Kineococcus sp. NBC_00420: one gene and its partner. Each later gene encodes a partner of the first gene's protein in a complex. Links are inferred from orthologs where the notes say so. Each region holds a gene or a part of one and is shown on either strand. Other genes may lie near its edges.

What was found.
Region 2: the proteins of hisH (region 1) and hisF are in contact, whole or in part, in a crystal structure (PDB 6RU0), measured with the Thermotoga maritima proteins. The link is inferred for Kineococcus sp. NBC_00420 from one-to-one orthologs. Residues at the interface, in WP_004080484.1 of Thermotoga maritima: Asn15, Arg18, Arg22, Arg117, Leu118, Pro119, His120, Met121, Gly122, Trp123, Asn124, Asn134, Gly135, Tyr136, Tyr138, Val140, Tyr158, Glu180, Lys181, Ser182, Ser183, Lys184, Ile185; in WP_004080486.1 of Thermotoga maritima: Met1, Leu2, Ala3, Arg5, Ser40, Glu41, Asp45, Glu46, Ala70, Glu71, Ile73, Asp74, Ile75, Pro76, Phe77, Asp98, Lys99, Ser122, Gln123, Glu161, Thr195, Leu196, Asn247, Arg249, Glu251.

The regions. Positions count from the first base shown.
Region 1 is NZ_CP107930.1:4,893,214-4,899,507, forward strand. The notes cover bases 1,610-4,609. They hold hisH (imidazole glycerol phosphate synthase subunit HisH), read left to right. Parts: upstream 1,610-2,788; coding sequence 2,789-3,430; downstream 3,431-4,609. Other genes in these bases: OG218_RS23910 (histidinol-phosphate transaminase), read left to right, coding at 1,610-2,196; hisB (imidazoleglycerol-phosphate dehydratase HisB), read left to right, coding at 2,193-2,792; OG218_RS23925 (hypothetical protein), read left to right, coding at 3,458-4,006; priA (bifunctional 1-(5-phosphoribosyl)-5-((5-phosphoribosylamino)methylideneamino)imidazole-4-carboxamide isomerase/phosphoribosylanthranilate isomerase PriA), read left to right, coding at 4,018-4,609. Outside these bases: OG218_RS23905 (Gfo/Idh/MocA family protein), read left to right, coding at 1-946; more of OG218_RS23910, read left to right, coding at 1,060-1,609; more of priA, read left to right, coding at 4,610-4,773; OG218_RS23935 (SseB family protein), read left to right, coding at 4,893-5,528; OG218_RS23940 (DoxX family protein), read right to left, coding at 5,580-6,185; OG218_RS23945 (MFS transporter), read left to right, coding at 6,271-6,294. UniProt on the Escherichia coli protein: IGPS catalyzes the conversion of PRFAR and glutamine to IGP, AICAR and glutamate. The HisH subunit catalyzes the hydrolysis of glutamine to glutamate and ammonia as part of the synthesis of IGP and AICAR.
Region 2 is NZ_CP107930.1:5,133,989-5,140,012, forward strand. The notes cover bases 1,040-3,769. They hold hisF (imidazole glycerol phosphate synthase subunit HisF), read left to right. Parts: upstream 1,040-1,882; coding sequence 1,883-2,656; downstream 2,657-3,769. Other genes in these bases: OG218_RS25100 (GNAT family N-acetyltransferase), read right to left, coding at 1,040-1,830; OG218_RS25110 (TIGR03085 family metal-binding protein), read right to left, coding at 2,653-3,306; hisI (phosphoribosyl-AMP cyclohydrolase), read left to right, coding at 3,305-3,724; OG218_RS25120 (Trp biosynthesis-associated membrane protein), read left to right, coding at 3,721-3,769. In the rest of the region: OG218_RS25095 (hypothetical protein), read right to left, coding at 1-580; more of OG218_RS25100, read right to left, coding at 562-1,039; more of OG218_RS25120, read left to right, coding at 3,770-4,317; OG218_RS25125 (HGxxPAAW family protein), read left to right, coding at 4,412-4,717; indole-3-glycerol phosphate synthase TrpC, read left to right, coding at 4,785-5,609; trpB (tryptophan synthase subunit beta), read left to right, coding at 5,639-6,024.

The DNA of each region.
Region 1 (6,294 bases):
CGTGAAGGGCTACCGCGCGCACGCCGAGAAGATCGTCGTGACCGCGGTCGCCGACGTCGTCGAGGAGGCCGCCACCACCCGCGCCGCGGAACTGTCCGCCCAGCCCTACACCGACTACCGCGAGATGCTCGCGAGCGCCGACATCGACGCCGTCGACATCTGCCTCCCGCACCACCTGCACGCCGACGCGATCGTCGCCGCGGCCGAGGCCGGCAAGCACGTCCTGTGCGAGAAGCCGCTGTGCCTCACCGTGGAGGAGGCGAAGCGGGTGGCCGAGGCGATCCGCGCCAACCAGATCACGTTGATGTGCGCGCACAACCAGCTGTTCTTCCCCTCCGTCGCGAAGGCGAAGGAACTCCTGGACGCAGGGACCCTCGGCACGGTCTACGAGGTGCGCACGACCGACAGCTTCCACAACGACTTCGACCCCTCCAACATGGGGTGGCGCGCCTCGGCCAAGACCAGCGGTGGCGGCGAGCTCATCGACACCGGCTACCACCCGACGTACCTGCTGCTGCACCTGGCCAACGCCCAGCCGGTCGAGGCCACCGCGTTCCTCTCGACGCACCGGCTGAAGTTCATGGAGGGCGAGGACTCCGCCCAGGTGCTGGTCCGCTTCGAGAACGGCGTCGTCGGCCAGATGGTCACCAGCTGGGCCTACGACCCGGCCCCCGGCACCGAGAAGTTCTCCGTCGTCGGCGAGCTCGGCTCCCTCACGGGTACTTCGAACTCCGTCACCTACCGGCTGCGCTCGGGCGAGGAGGAGACCTTCGAGTTCGCCGAGGTCGACGCGTTCGTCACCGAGATCGGTGACTTCGCCGACTGCCTGCGCGAGGGCCGGCGCCCCATCCACACCGAGGTCGAGGGCATCGCCGTGCTCGGCGTCCTGCTCGCGGCCTACGAGGGCGCCCGCACCGGCACCATCGCCAAGGTCATGACGATCTGACCCCTCCGATCCGCGATCTCGCTGGGACTCCCGGCAGGATCGCGGGTCGTCGGTGGGTGTGCGCCGCCGACGGGGGCGACGACCTGCCCTCCCGGTCTGGGAGACTGGCGCGCGTGACCGACACGACCGACCGCACCAGCCGGGCGACCACCCTGGCCGACCTCCCGCTGCGCGAGGACCTCCGCGGCGAGCACCCCTACGGTGCGCCGCAGCTGGACGTGCCGGTCGTGCTCAACGTCAACGAGAACCCCTACCCGGTCGCGCCGGAGATCGTCGCCGACATCGCGGCGGCCGTCGCGCAGGCCGCCTCGGGGCTGAACCGCTACCCGGACCGCGAGTTCCTCGACCTGCGCGCCGACCTCGCCGCGTTCCTGCGGACGGAGTCGGGCGCGGAGCTGGAACCCGAGCAGGTCTGGGCCGCGAACGGTTCCAACGAGGTGATGCTGCACGTCCTGCAGGCCTTCGGCGGTCCGGGCCGGCGCGCGCTGAGCTTCGCGCCGACGTACTCGATGTACCCCGAGTACGCGCGCGACACCCAGACCACCTGGGTCGTGGGGCAGCGCACGGACGCCTTCACCGTCGACGTCGAGCACGCGCGGGCGATGGTCCGGGAACACCGCCCCTCCGTCGTGCTGCTCGCCAGTCCGAACAACCCGACGGGTACGGCGTTGCCGCTGTCGACGATCGAGGCCGTGCTCGAGGAGTGCTCCCGCTTGTCCCAGGGTGCCGTCGTCGTCGTGGACGAGGCCTACGGCGAGTTCCGCCGCGCCGGTACCCCGAGCGCGCTGGACCTGTTGCCCCGCCACGGGAACCTCGCCGTGAGCCGGACGATGAGCAAGGCGTTCTCCCTGGCGGGGGCTCGCGTCGGGTACCTCGCGTCCTCGGTCGCGTTCGTCGACGCGCTTCGGATCGTCCGGTTGCCCTACCACCTCTCGGCGATCACCCAGGCCACGGCGCGCGCGGCGCTCAAGCACTCGCAGCGGTTGCTGTCGACGGTGGACGAGCTCCGGGAGCGCCGGGACGAAACCGTCCAGTGGTTGCGCGACAGCGGTTTCGACGTCGCCGACTCGGACGCGAACTTCGTCCTGTTCGGTCGCTTCGAGGACCGGCACGCGGTCTGGCAGGGTCTGCTGGAGCGCGGGGTCCTCATCCGCGAGACCGGCCCCGCCGGCTGGCTGCGGGTCAGCATCGGCACGGCCGACGAGATGCAGCAGTTCCGAACCGCCCTCCAGGAAGTGGTGTCCCAGTGAGCCGCACGGCCCGCATCGAACGCAGCACCAGCGAGTCCAGCGTGCTGGTCGAACTCGACCTCGACGGCAGCGGCAGGACGGAGATCGCCACCACGGTGCCGTTCTTCGACCACATGCTCACCGCCCTGGGCAAGCACTCGCTGATGGACCTCACCGTGGTGGCCAAGGGCGACACCCACATCGACGTCCACCACACCGTCGAGGACACCGCCATCGTGCTGGGGCAGGCGTTCCGGCAGGCGCTGGGGGACAAGGCCGGCATCCGCCGCTTCGCCGACGCCACGGTGCCCCTCGACGAGGCGCTCGCCCACGTCGTCGTCGACGTCTCCGGCCGCCCGTACTGCGTGCACACCGGGGAACCCGAGGGGCAGGAGTACCACCTCATCGGCGGGCACTTCACGGGGTCCCTGACCCGGCACGTGCTGGAGAGCTTCGCGTTCCACGCCCAGATCTGCCTGCACGTCCGCGTCCTCGCCGGTCGCGACCCGCACCACGTCGTCGAGGCCCAGTTCAAGGCCCTGGCCCGCGCGCTGCGCTACGCCGTCGAACCCGATCCCCGGGTCCAGGGCGTCCCGTCGACGAAGGGCGCCCTGTGACGCAGAAGGTCGTCGTCCTCGACTACGGGTTCGGCAACGTCCGCTCCGCCGTCCGGGCGCTGGAACGGGTCGGTGCCGACGTCGAACTGACCTCCGACCGGAAGGCGGCGTTGGAGGCCGACGGCCTCCTCGTCCCCGGCGTCGGCGCGTTCGCGGCCGTGAACCAGGGGTTGCAGGCCATCGGTGGTGACTCCATCGTCGACCGCCGCCTCGCCGGTGGCCGCCCGGTGCTGGGGATCTGCGTCGGTCTGCAGGTCATGTTCGAGACCTCCACCGAACCCGGCGAAGGAGTCCCCGACGGTCTGGGCCAGTGGCCCGGCACCGTCGAACGGCTCCCCGCCGACGTGGTGCCGCACATGGGCTGGAGCACCGTGGAACCCCCGGCGGGTTCCCGGCTCTTCGCGGGCGTCGAGGACGAGCGGTTCTACTTCGTGCACTCCTACGCCGTGCAGCGCTTCGAGATGCTCGACACCACGGCGGGGCGGGTTCCGCTGCCGCAGATCACCTGGGCCGAGCACGGCGCGCGGTTCGTCGCCGCGGTCGAGAACGGTGCCCTGACCGCCACGCAGTTCCACCCGGAGAAGTCCGGGGACGCCGGCGCGCAACTGCTGCGCAACTGGGTGGACTCCCTGACCTGAGGTCGTCCCCCGACCTGCGCTGGCGGCATGCGCACCCGCACCGTCACCACCCCCGACGGGGTGGTCTGGACGGTGCACGTGCGCTTCCTGCCGCGCTGGCGGTTCCTGTCCCGACGCATCGCCCGCCGGCGGTGGCGCCGCAGGTCTCCCGACCTGGACGTCAGCGGCCTGGGCGACCTCGTGCCGGACGGCGCTGCACAGGGAGGTTCGGGGAACTCCGGTGGCCTGGACCTCGACGGGTTCGACGAGGGCGTGGCCATCGTGCTGGTCGTCGTGGGGCTCGTACTGGCCGTCCTGCTGTGCTGGCTGCTGGTGATCCCCCTGCTGCTGCTCGTGGTGGACGTCGTCGTGGTCGTGGCGCTCCTCGTCGCGGGTGTGCTGGCCCGGGTCGTCCTGCGTCGACCCTGGGAGATCGTGGCGGGGCACCCCGGCGGCGAGCGGGCCGTCGTCACCACCGTGCTCGGGTGGCGGGCCGCGCTGCGCCGGCGCGACGTCGTGGCGGGCCGGCTGGCCAAGGGGGCCCCGGTGGACGCGGCCACCGCCGTCCGCGTTCCCCGCACGCCGAGCGCCTCGTAGACTCGCCCTCCGTGACCAGCGAGAACACCCTCCCCTCCAGTGCCCGGCTGGAACTCCTGCCCGCCGTCGACGTCGCCGACGGTCAGGCCGTCCGCCTCGTGCAGGGGGAGGCGGGCAGCGAGACCTTCTACGGCGCGCCGCTCGACGCCGCGTTCGCGTGGCAGCAGGCCGGCGCCGAGTGGGTCCACCTGGTCGACCTGGACGCCGCCTTCGGGCGCGGCTCGAACCGGGAACTCCTCGCCGAGGTCGTCGGCCGTCTCGACGTCGCCGTCGAACTCTCCGGAGGCATCCGCGACGACGCCTCCCTCGAGGCCGCGCTGGCCACCGGCTGCCGACGGGTCAACCTGGGCACCGCGGCGCTGGAGAACCCCGACTGGACCCGCGCCGCCATCGCCCGCCACGGGGACCGGATCGCCGTCGGTCTCGACGTCCGGGGCACGACGCTGGCCGCCCGCGGGTGGACCCGCGAAGGCGGTGACCTGTGGGAGGTCCTCGAGCGCCTCGACGCCGACGGCTGCGCCCGCTACGTGCTGACCGACGTCACCAAGGACGGGACGTTGCGCGGTCCGAACGTCGAGCTCCTGCGCGAGTTCTGCGGCCGGACGCAGGCCCCCGTCGTCGCCTCCGGGGGCGTCTCGAGCCTCGAAGACCTGCGGGTGCTGCGCGACCTCGTCGGCCTCGGCGTCGAGGGGGCCATCGTCGGCAAGGCGCTCTACGCCGGAAACTTCACCCTGCCTCAGGCGCTCGACGTGGCGGGTCGGCCCTGAGCGCACCGCCGGACCCCGGCGCCACGGACTCCGCGGGAGTCCCGTGGGCGGGACGGACCCTGCAGCCCAACGCCTTCGCCACCGACGACGGCCGTCGCGCCCCGGCCCTGGCCGCCGCGCTGGCGGCCTGGTCCGCACGGGGCGAGGACCCGTCGGCCCGGGTGCGCGCCGAACGCGACGTGGTCGCCGCGCTGTCCGGGAGCCGGGTCTTCGCCCCCGTCGTCGCCCAGCTCGGGGAACTCGACGCCCACGGTGGGGACAAGAGCGCGGACATGGCGCTGGCGTTGCTGACCCAGCCCGACGGCCGCCGCGGGCTGCCGCTGTTCACCGACCTCACGGCCCTGACGACCTGGCGTGCCGACGCGCGTCCGGTGCCGGTGCCCGCCGAGCAGGCCGCGTTGTCGGGGGTCCAGGAGGAGTGCGACGTGCTCGTCCTCGACCCGGCGGGTCCGGTCCGCTTCGTGGTGCGCCGCAGCGCGTTCTGGGCGCTGGCCCGGGGTTCGGCGTGGGTTCCGGCGCCGTTGGACCCCGAGGTCGGGGCGGCGGTCGCCGAGGCGGTGCGGGGTCTGGACGCGGTCCGCGCGACCCGCTGCGAACCCGGTGCCGGCGCGGAGCTGCGGGTCGTCCTCGGGGTCCGGCCCGGGCTCGGCCGGGACGCCCTCGACGAGCTCCTGCACGTCGTGGGGGAGCGGCTCGCGACCGGCGTCGTCGCCGACCGCGCGGAGTCCGTGGAGTTCCAGGTCCTCCCCGCCTGAGACCGCCCGAAGCGGTGGTCCCGTCGCACGCGACGGGACCACCGCGGGGGCTCAAGAGGCGACGGGCGTCCCGGGGCCGTCGGCGGGGGCGTCGGCCGCCTCCTGCGCCTGGGCGTCCGCGGCGACGGTGGCCTGGCGCGCCTTGATGGTGCTGTAGGCGCCGACACCGGCCGCCCCCAGGGCCAGGACGGTCGTCCACCCCTTGTTGAAGGCGTGACCCGAGGCCCCGTCGACGCTGAACCGGCCGGGCCCGCCCACGGCCAGCGCGACGGAGGCCAGCCCGAGCACCGCCGGGTACTCGAAGCCGCCGGAGGTGGCGAAGAACCCGTTGGGCTTGTGCACGAAGACCGCTGCGGCCATCGCGGCCGCCGCGGCGGCGCCGCCGACGGGGGTGGCCAGGCCGAGCGCGAGCAGCGCTCCGCCACCGGCCTCGGACGCGCCGGCCAGGACGGCGTTGCGCTTGCCGGGGCGGAAGCCCATGGCGTGCATGGCGCCCGCGGTACCTTCGATGCCGCCGCCGCCGAACGCGCCGAACAGCTTCTGGGCGCCGTGGGCGACCAGCGTGCCGCCGATTCCGAGTCGCAGGGCCAGCAGGCCGAGGTCGTTCGATGCCACGAGGGGTCCTCCAGGTTCTTGCCGGTTCAAGGTCGTGGCCATTCGACCACCGCCCGGTCGGACGGGCGACGGCGGGTGCGGTGGAACCGTCGGGACCGGGTCGTGACCGGCTGGCACAGTGCAGGACGTGTCTTCCGCTCCACCCACCGGC
Region 2 (6,024 bases), 240 kb from region 1 along the record:
GCCAGGCCGGTTCCCCGCCCGCGGTGGTGTCGGACGTGAAGACGACGTCGGCACGGAACGGCTCGTGCGAGAACAGCTCCGCCTCCTGAGCGGCCCACGCGTCCCAGTGCGCCTCGAACGTCGCCCCGTCCCGGGTCAGGGCCCGGTCGCGTCGGACGTCGGGGGCGGCCTCCAGGCGGACCAGCAGGTCCACGGGCCGTGCGCAGCCCGACCCGACCCCCTCGACCACGACGGTCCCCGCCCGGGGGAGGACGACCTCGCGGGTGTAGGCGGCCGCGGCCCAGTCCCAGACCGGGTGGCTCGTCGACGCGCCGGAACGCAGACCGTCGAGGACCCGGCCCAGGAGCCGCACCGACGCCGCGAGACCGGACCACCCCGGGTAGAGGTCGTCCATGTGCACCACGACCGCCCCGACGCGGGCCGCGAGGACGTCGGCGAGGTCGGTCTTGCCCGACCCGGACCGGCCGTCGACCGCCACCACCACCGGACCGGCGGGTGGGACCGGCGTCGCCGCCAGCAGCGCGACCAGGTCGTCGACGACGTCGGTGGTCGAGCGGGCGGTCAGAACCACGTGGGGCACCAGGGGGCCTCGGGCGTCGCGAACAGCGTCTGCAGGGCGAACGCGTCCGCGGCCGAGCAGTCGAGGCGTCCCGCGCGGTGCAACGCCACCGCCGAGGTCCCGCCGAGCACGAGCGAGGACAGCTCCCCGACCCCCAGCACGACGTCGGGCGCCGCGTCGGTGGTGGTGATCTCGGCGCAGACCCACCCGTCGGCCCCGCAGCGCTGCGGGGCGACGTGCAGGGAGACCGTCGCGTCGGCCAGCCCCAGCGGGTCCACGACCTTCAGCACCAGCGTCCCGCAGCCCAGGTAGCGTCGCGCCGCCAGCGCACCCGGGACGTCGAGGACGCGCAGCCACGCGAAGTCGTCCACCGGACCGGTCTGCACCGCACGGGGATCGAGGAGCAGGTGCGGCAGCAGTTCGTCCACGGGCCGGTCCTTGGCCCGGGTGGTGCGCACCAGGTCGATCGAGGTCACGAACTCCCAGAGCGCGCGGTACGCGGCGGGCGTCGTCGCCGTCAGGTCCAGGACCGTCGTCGTGCCGGTGACGACGCGCCCCACCGACTCGTCCCGCAGCTCGTAGACGACGTAGCCGTCGGCGGTCCCGCCCTCGTCGCGGTGCAGCACCGCGTGACCGTGGGTCCCGATCCAGCGCCCCTCGCCCCGGCGGTTCGCGGCCTCCCAGAAGGCGGCGTCGCGGTGCAGGCCGCCCGGGCGGGACCGCCGCGCCGCGTCGTGGACCAGGGCCGGCTCGTCGAGCGCTCCGGTGAGGAACTCCAGCGACCCGCTCGCCGCCGGGGCGTCGTCGCGGAAGCGCACCCGGGTGTTGTCGATGGCCAGGCTGGTCGCCCGGGTCGCGGCCCCGAACCCGAACCGGCCGTAGATCGGGGCCTCCGCCGCGATGAGCGTCGCGAAGGCGTGGCCGGCGAGCCGGGCGCGCTCGAGGTCCGCGGTGAGCATCCGCGTCAGCAGCCCCCGCCGGCGGTGGGTCGCGAGGACGGTCGCCGTGGAGACCGCGTCGACGCTCACCGGACCGGCGCCCGGCATCGTCAGCTCGGAGTCGAAGGTCCGCAGCGTCGCGACCACCCGCTCGCCGTCGCGGACGGCGGTGAGGCGGTGCGCGGCGATGGCCTTCGACCGCTCGTCGAGGTCGGCCTCGGTGGGGGCGGCCTCGAGGAAGGCCGCACGGCTCGAGGTGTACCAGGCGCGCAGGGCGTCCCGGTCGCCCGGGTCGACCGAGCTCAGTGGAAGGGTCTCCTCGAGCACGCTCATGCCCGCCACCGTAGCGGTCGGGCCCCGACGCGGCCCCGTCTAGTCTGGCCCCGTGAGCGTCGCCGTCCGTGTCATCCCCTGCCTCGACGTCGACGCCGGCCGCGTCGTCAAGGGCGTCAACTTCGCCGACCTGCGGGACGCCGGTGACCCCGTCGAACTCGCGCGGCGCTACGACGCCGAGGGCGCCGACGAGCTGACGTTCCTCGACGTCACCGCATCCTCCGGCTCGCGGGAGACCACCTACGACGTCGTGCGCCGCACCGCGGAGCAGGTCTTCATCCCCCTCACCGTCGGTGGCGGTGTCCGCAGCGTCGCCGACGTCGAGAAGCTGCTGCGCGCCGGCGCGGACAAGGTCGGCGTGAACACCGCGGCCATCGCGCGGCCCGAACTCATCGCCGAGATCGCCGACCGCTTCGGCGCGCAGGTCCTCGTGCTCTCCGTCGACGCCCGCCGGACCCTGCCCGGCGAACCCACCACCGCGTCCGGTTTCGAGGTCACCACCCACGGTGGCCGACGGGGGACCGGCCTCGACGCCGTCGAGTGGGCCGCCCGAGCCGCCGAGCTCGGCGCCGGGGAGATCCTGCTGAACTCCATGGACGCCGACGGCACCAAGGCCGGCTTCGACCTCGAGATGCTCGGCCAGGTCCGCGCCCGGGTCAGCGTCCCCCTCGTCGCCAGCGGCGGCGCCGGGGCCGTCGAGCACTTCCCGCCGGCCGTCGCCGCGGGCGCCGACGCCGTCCTCGCCGCCAGCGTCTTCCACTTCGGCCAGCTCACCGTCGGCGAGGTCAAGGACGCGCTGCGGGCCAGCGGGTCCGCCGTCCGCTAGCCCGGGAAGGCCTTGCGGAAGCGCTGCACCGCAGCGGGAGTGCCGTCGACCTCGACCTTCGCCCGACTGCGCCGACCGAACGCGTGCAGCACCAGCTCCGCCGGCTCACCCGTCAACGAGACGGCCTCGTCACCGGAGCGGACGACGGCGCGCGGACCGCCGGGGGTGACCAGCACGACCCCGACCCCGGCACGGCGGTAGGCGACGCGACCCATCACCCTCACCGTGCGCCACAGCGTCGCCGTCTGCCCCCGGGGGAGCTCGCGCGGGGCCCAGTCGTCCTGGGCCCGCAGGATGTCCTCGTGGTGGACGAAGAACTCCGAGGTGTTGGCCAGGCTGTCCAGCGCCTGCAGCTTCAGCGGCCCGTGCGGGCCGTTGCGCACCCGCTCCACCAGCTCCTCGAAGGGCTGGGCGCCCAGTTCCGCCAGCACCCGCTCGCGCCGCGGGCGCAACGGGCCCACAGCCTCGCCCAGCACCACGTCCGGCCGGTTGTCACGCACCGCCAGGTGCACCAGCAGGTCGCGCACGTCCCAGCCCGCGCAGAGCGTCGGCGCGTCGGGACCGACCCGCGAGGCGCTGTCGCACAGCGCGTCACGCTCCCGCCGGGCGTCGGTGCGGTGGCTGCTGCGGGGGGCCTGCGCCGTCGTCATGGCCAGATCGTGCCACCCGGGGCGGAGCGCGCCACGCGCGGGCGGTGAGACCATCGTCCCCGTGTCGTCCCTCGATCTCGATCCCCACGTCGCCGAGCGGCTCAAGCGCAACGAGGCCGGACTGGTCTGCGCCGTCGTGCAGCAGCACGACACCCGGGAGGTGCTGATGGTCGCCTGGATGGACGACGAGGCGCTCGCGAGCACGCTGGCCACCGGCCGGGCCACCTACTTCTCCCGCAGCCGCCAGCAGTTGTGGCGCAAGGGCGACACGTCCGGGCACGTCCAGTGGGTCAAGAAGGTCTCGCTGGACTGCGACGGCGACGCCCTCCTCGTCGAGGTCGACCAGGTCGGGGCCGCCTGCCACACCGGCGACCGCACGTGCTTCGACGCCGTGACGCTGCCCCTCCTGCCGGCGTGAACGCCGGACGCGAACGCGGTCTGCTGCTGCTCGCCGGGATCGCGGGGGCCGTCGTCGGCCTCGGGGCCGGTGCGCCGACGTGGGTGAGCGGGGCCGTGGAGACCGCGACCGGTGCGAGCGCCGTGCTCGTCAACGGTCGCGACGCCGCCCCCGTCGCCACCGCGCTGAGCCTGGTCAGCCTCGCCGCCGTGGTGGCCTCGACGCTGGGGCGCCGGGTGGCGCGGCTCGTGGCCGCGGTGGTCCTCGTCCTCGGCGGGGCCGGGACGGTCGTGGCCAGCCTGGCCGTCACCTCGGACCCGTCCGCGGCGTTGACCGCACCCGCCCGGGCCGCCAGCGGGACGACCGGGGTCCGTCTCCAGGGCGATCCGTCGGTGCGGCCCTGGCCCGTGGTCTCCGCCGTGGGTGGGGTGCTGGTGCTCGTCGGCGGGGCGGGTGTGCTGGTGCGGACGCGGCGCTGGAACGCCGCCGCGCCGTCCGTCGGCTCCACCCGCCACGAACGCGACGCCACCCGCGCCGCGGTCACCCTGGCCCCCCACGAGGACCCCGCCGCGGCCTGGGACTCCCTGAGCCAGGGCGAGGACCCCACCCGCTGAACCCGCCTGTCCGTCCGACCCACCGCGGCGGGCGCCCGGGCCGGGGGAGTGGGTACGGTGTGCGTAGTACACCCCTCTTCCCCAGGAGCCCACCGTGAGCAGCCAGCAGAGCCCGTCGAACAGCCACGGGGCGAACGACTCGACCACCCGCGGGGCGACCGACGTCGTCGACGAGCACGGTCACGGCCACAGCGTCGCGGCCTGGGCCGGTGTCGCGGTGTGCCTCGTCGGGTTCCTCATCCTCTGCCTCGCGATCGTCTTCCCCAGCCTGACGTGGGGGATCATCGGCGGTGTCGTCATCGTGGCCTCCCTGGCCGTCGCGGGGGGGCTGGCCAAGGCCGGCTACGGCGTCAAGAAGGCCGACGGCACCCCCGTCGGCGTCGGCCGCGCCCAGCACTGAGGACGTGCTGACCGGACGGGGTCAGGACGGTGTCGGGCGTGTCGGTGAGCGGGGATACCCTCGTGCTGTGACTGTCCTCGACGACATCCTGGCCGGCGTCCGCGAGGACCTGGCCGCCCGCAAGGCGCTGACCACCCTCGACGAGCTGAAGGACCGCGCCCACCGTCAGGTCGCGGCCAAGGACGCTCGTGCGCTCCTCAGGCCGCGTGACGTGGAGCAGCGCGGGGTGAAGGTCATCGCCGAGGTGAAGCGCAAGAGCCCCTCCAAGGGCGCCCTCGCCACCATCCCGGACCCGGCCGCCCTCGCCGCGCAGTACGAGCTCGGCGGCGCCACCGTCATCTCCGTCCTCACCGAGCAGCGCCGCTTCGGCGGCAGCCTCGACGACCTCCGTGCGGTGCGCCTCGCCGTGGACGTCCCGGTGCTGCGCAAGGACTTCGTCGTGGATTCGTACCAACTGTGGGAGGCCCGCGCCTGGGGAGCCGACGTCGTGCTCCTCATCGTGGCCGCCCTCGAACAGGAAGCTCTCGTGTCCCTCATCGAACGCACCCAGTCCCTGGGCATGACCGCGCTGGTGGAGGTGCACACGGCCGAGGAGGTCGCGCGCGCCCTCGACGCCGACGCGAAGGTCATCGGTGTCAACAACCGCAACCTCAAGACCCTCCAGGTCGACAACGCCACCTTCGCCGACCTCGCTCCGCTCATCCCCGACCACGTCGTCAAGATCGCCGAGTCGGGCGTGTCCGGTCCCCGCGACGTCGTCGAGTTCGCCCGTGCGGGCGCGGACGCCGTCCTGGTCGGAGAGACCCTGGTCAAGGGCGCGGACCCCCGTCGCGCGGTCGCCGACCTCGTCGCCGCCGGCGCGCACCCCTCCATCCAGGCGGTGCGCCCGTGAGCGCCTCCGCCGAGGTCAACGAGACACCCCTGACCACCTCCGCTCGCAGCTTCAGCCAGGAACGCGGCCCGTACTTCGGGGACTTCGGTGGCCGCTTCGTCCCGGAGGCGCTGGTCGCAGCGCTCGACGAGATCGAGGCCGCCCACAACGCGGCCATGGCCGACGAGGGCTTCCTCGCCGAGCTCGCCGAACTGCACCGCAGCTACTCCGGCCGTCCCAGCATCATCACCGAGGTCCCGCGCTTCGCGGCCCACGCCGGTGGGGCGCGGCTCATCCTCAAGCGCGAGGACCTGAACCACACCGGTTCGCACAAGATCAACAACGTGCTGGGTCAGGCGCTGCTCACCAAGCGGATGGGCAAGAAGCGGATCATCGCGGAGACCGGGGCCGGCCAGCACGGTGTCGCCACCGCCAC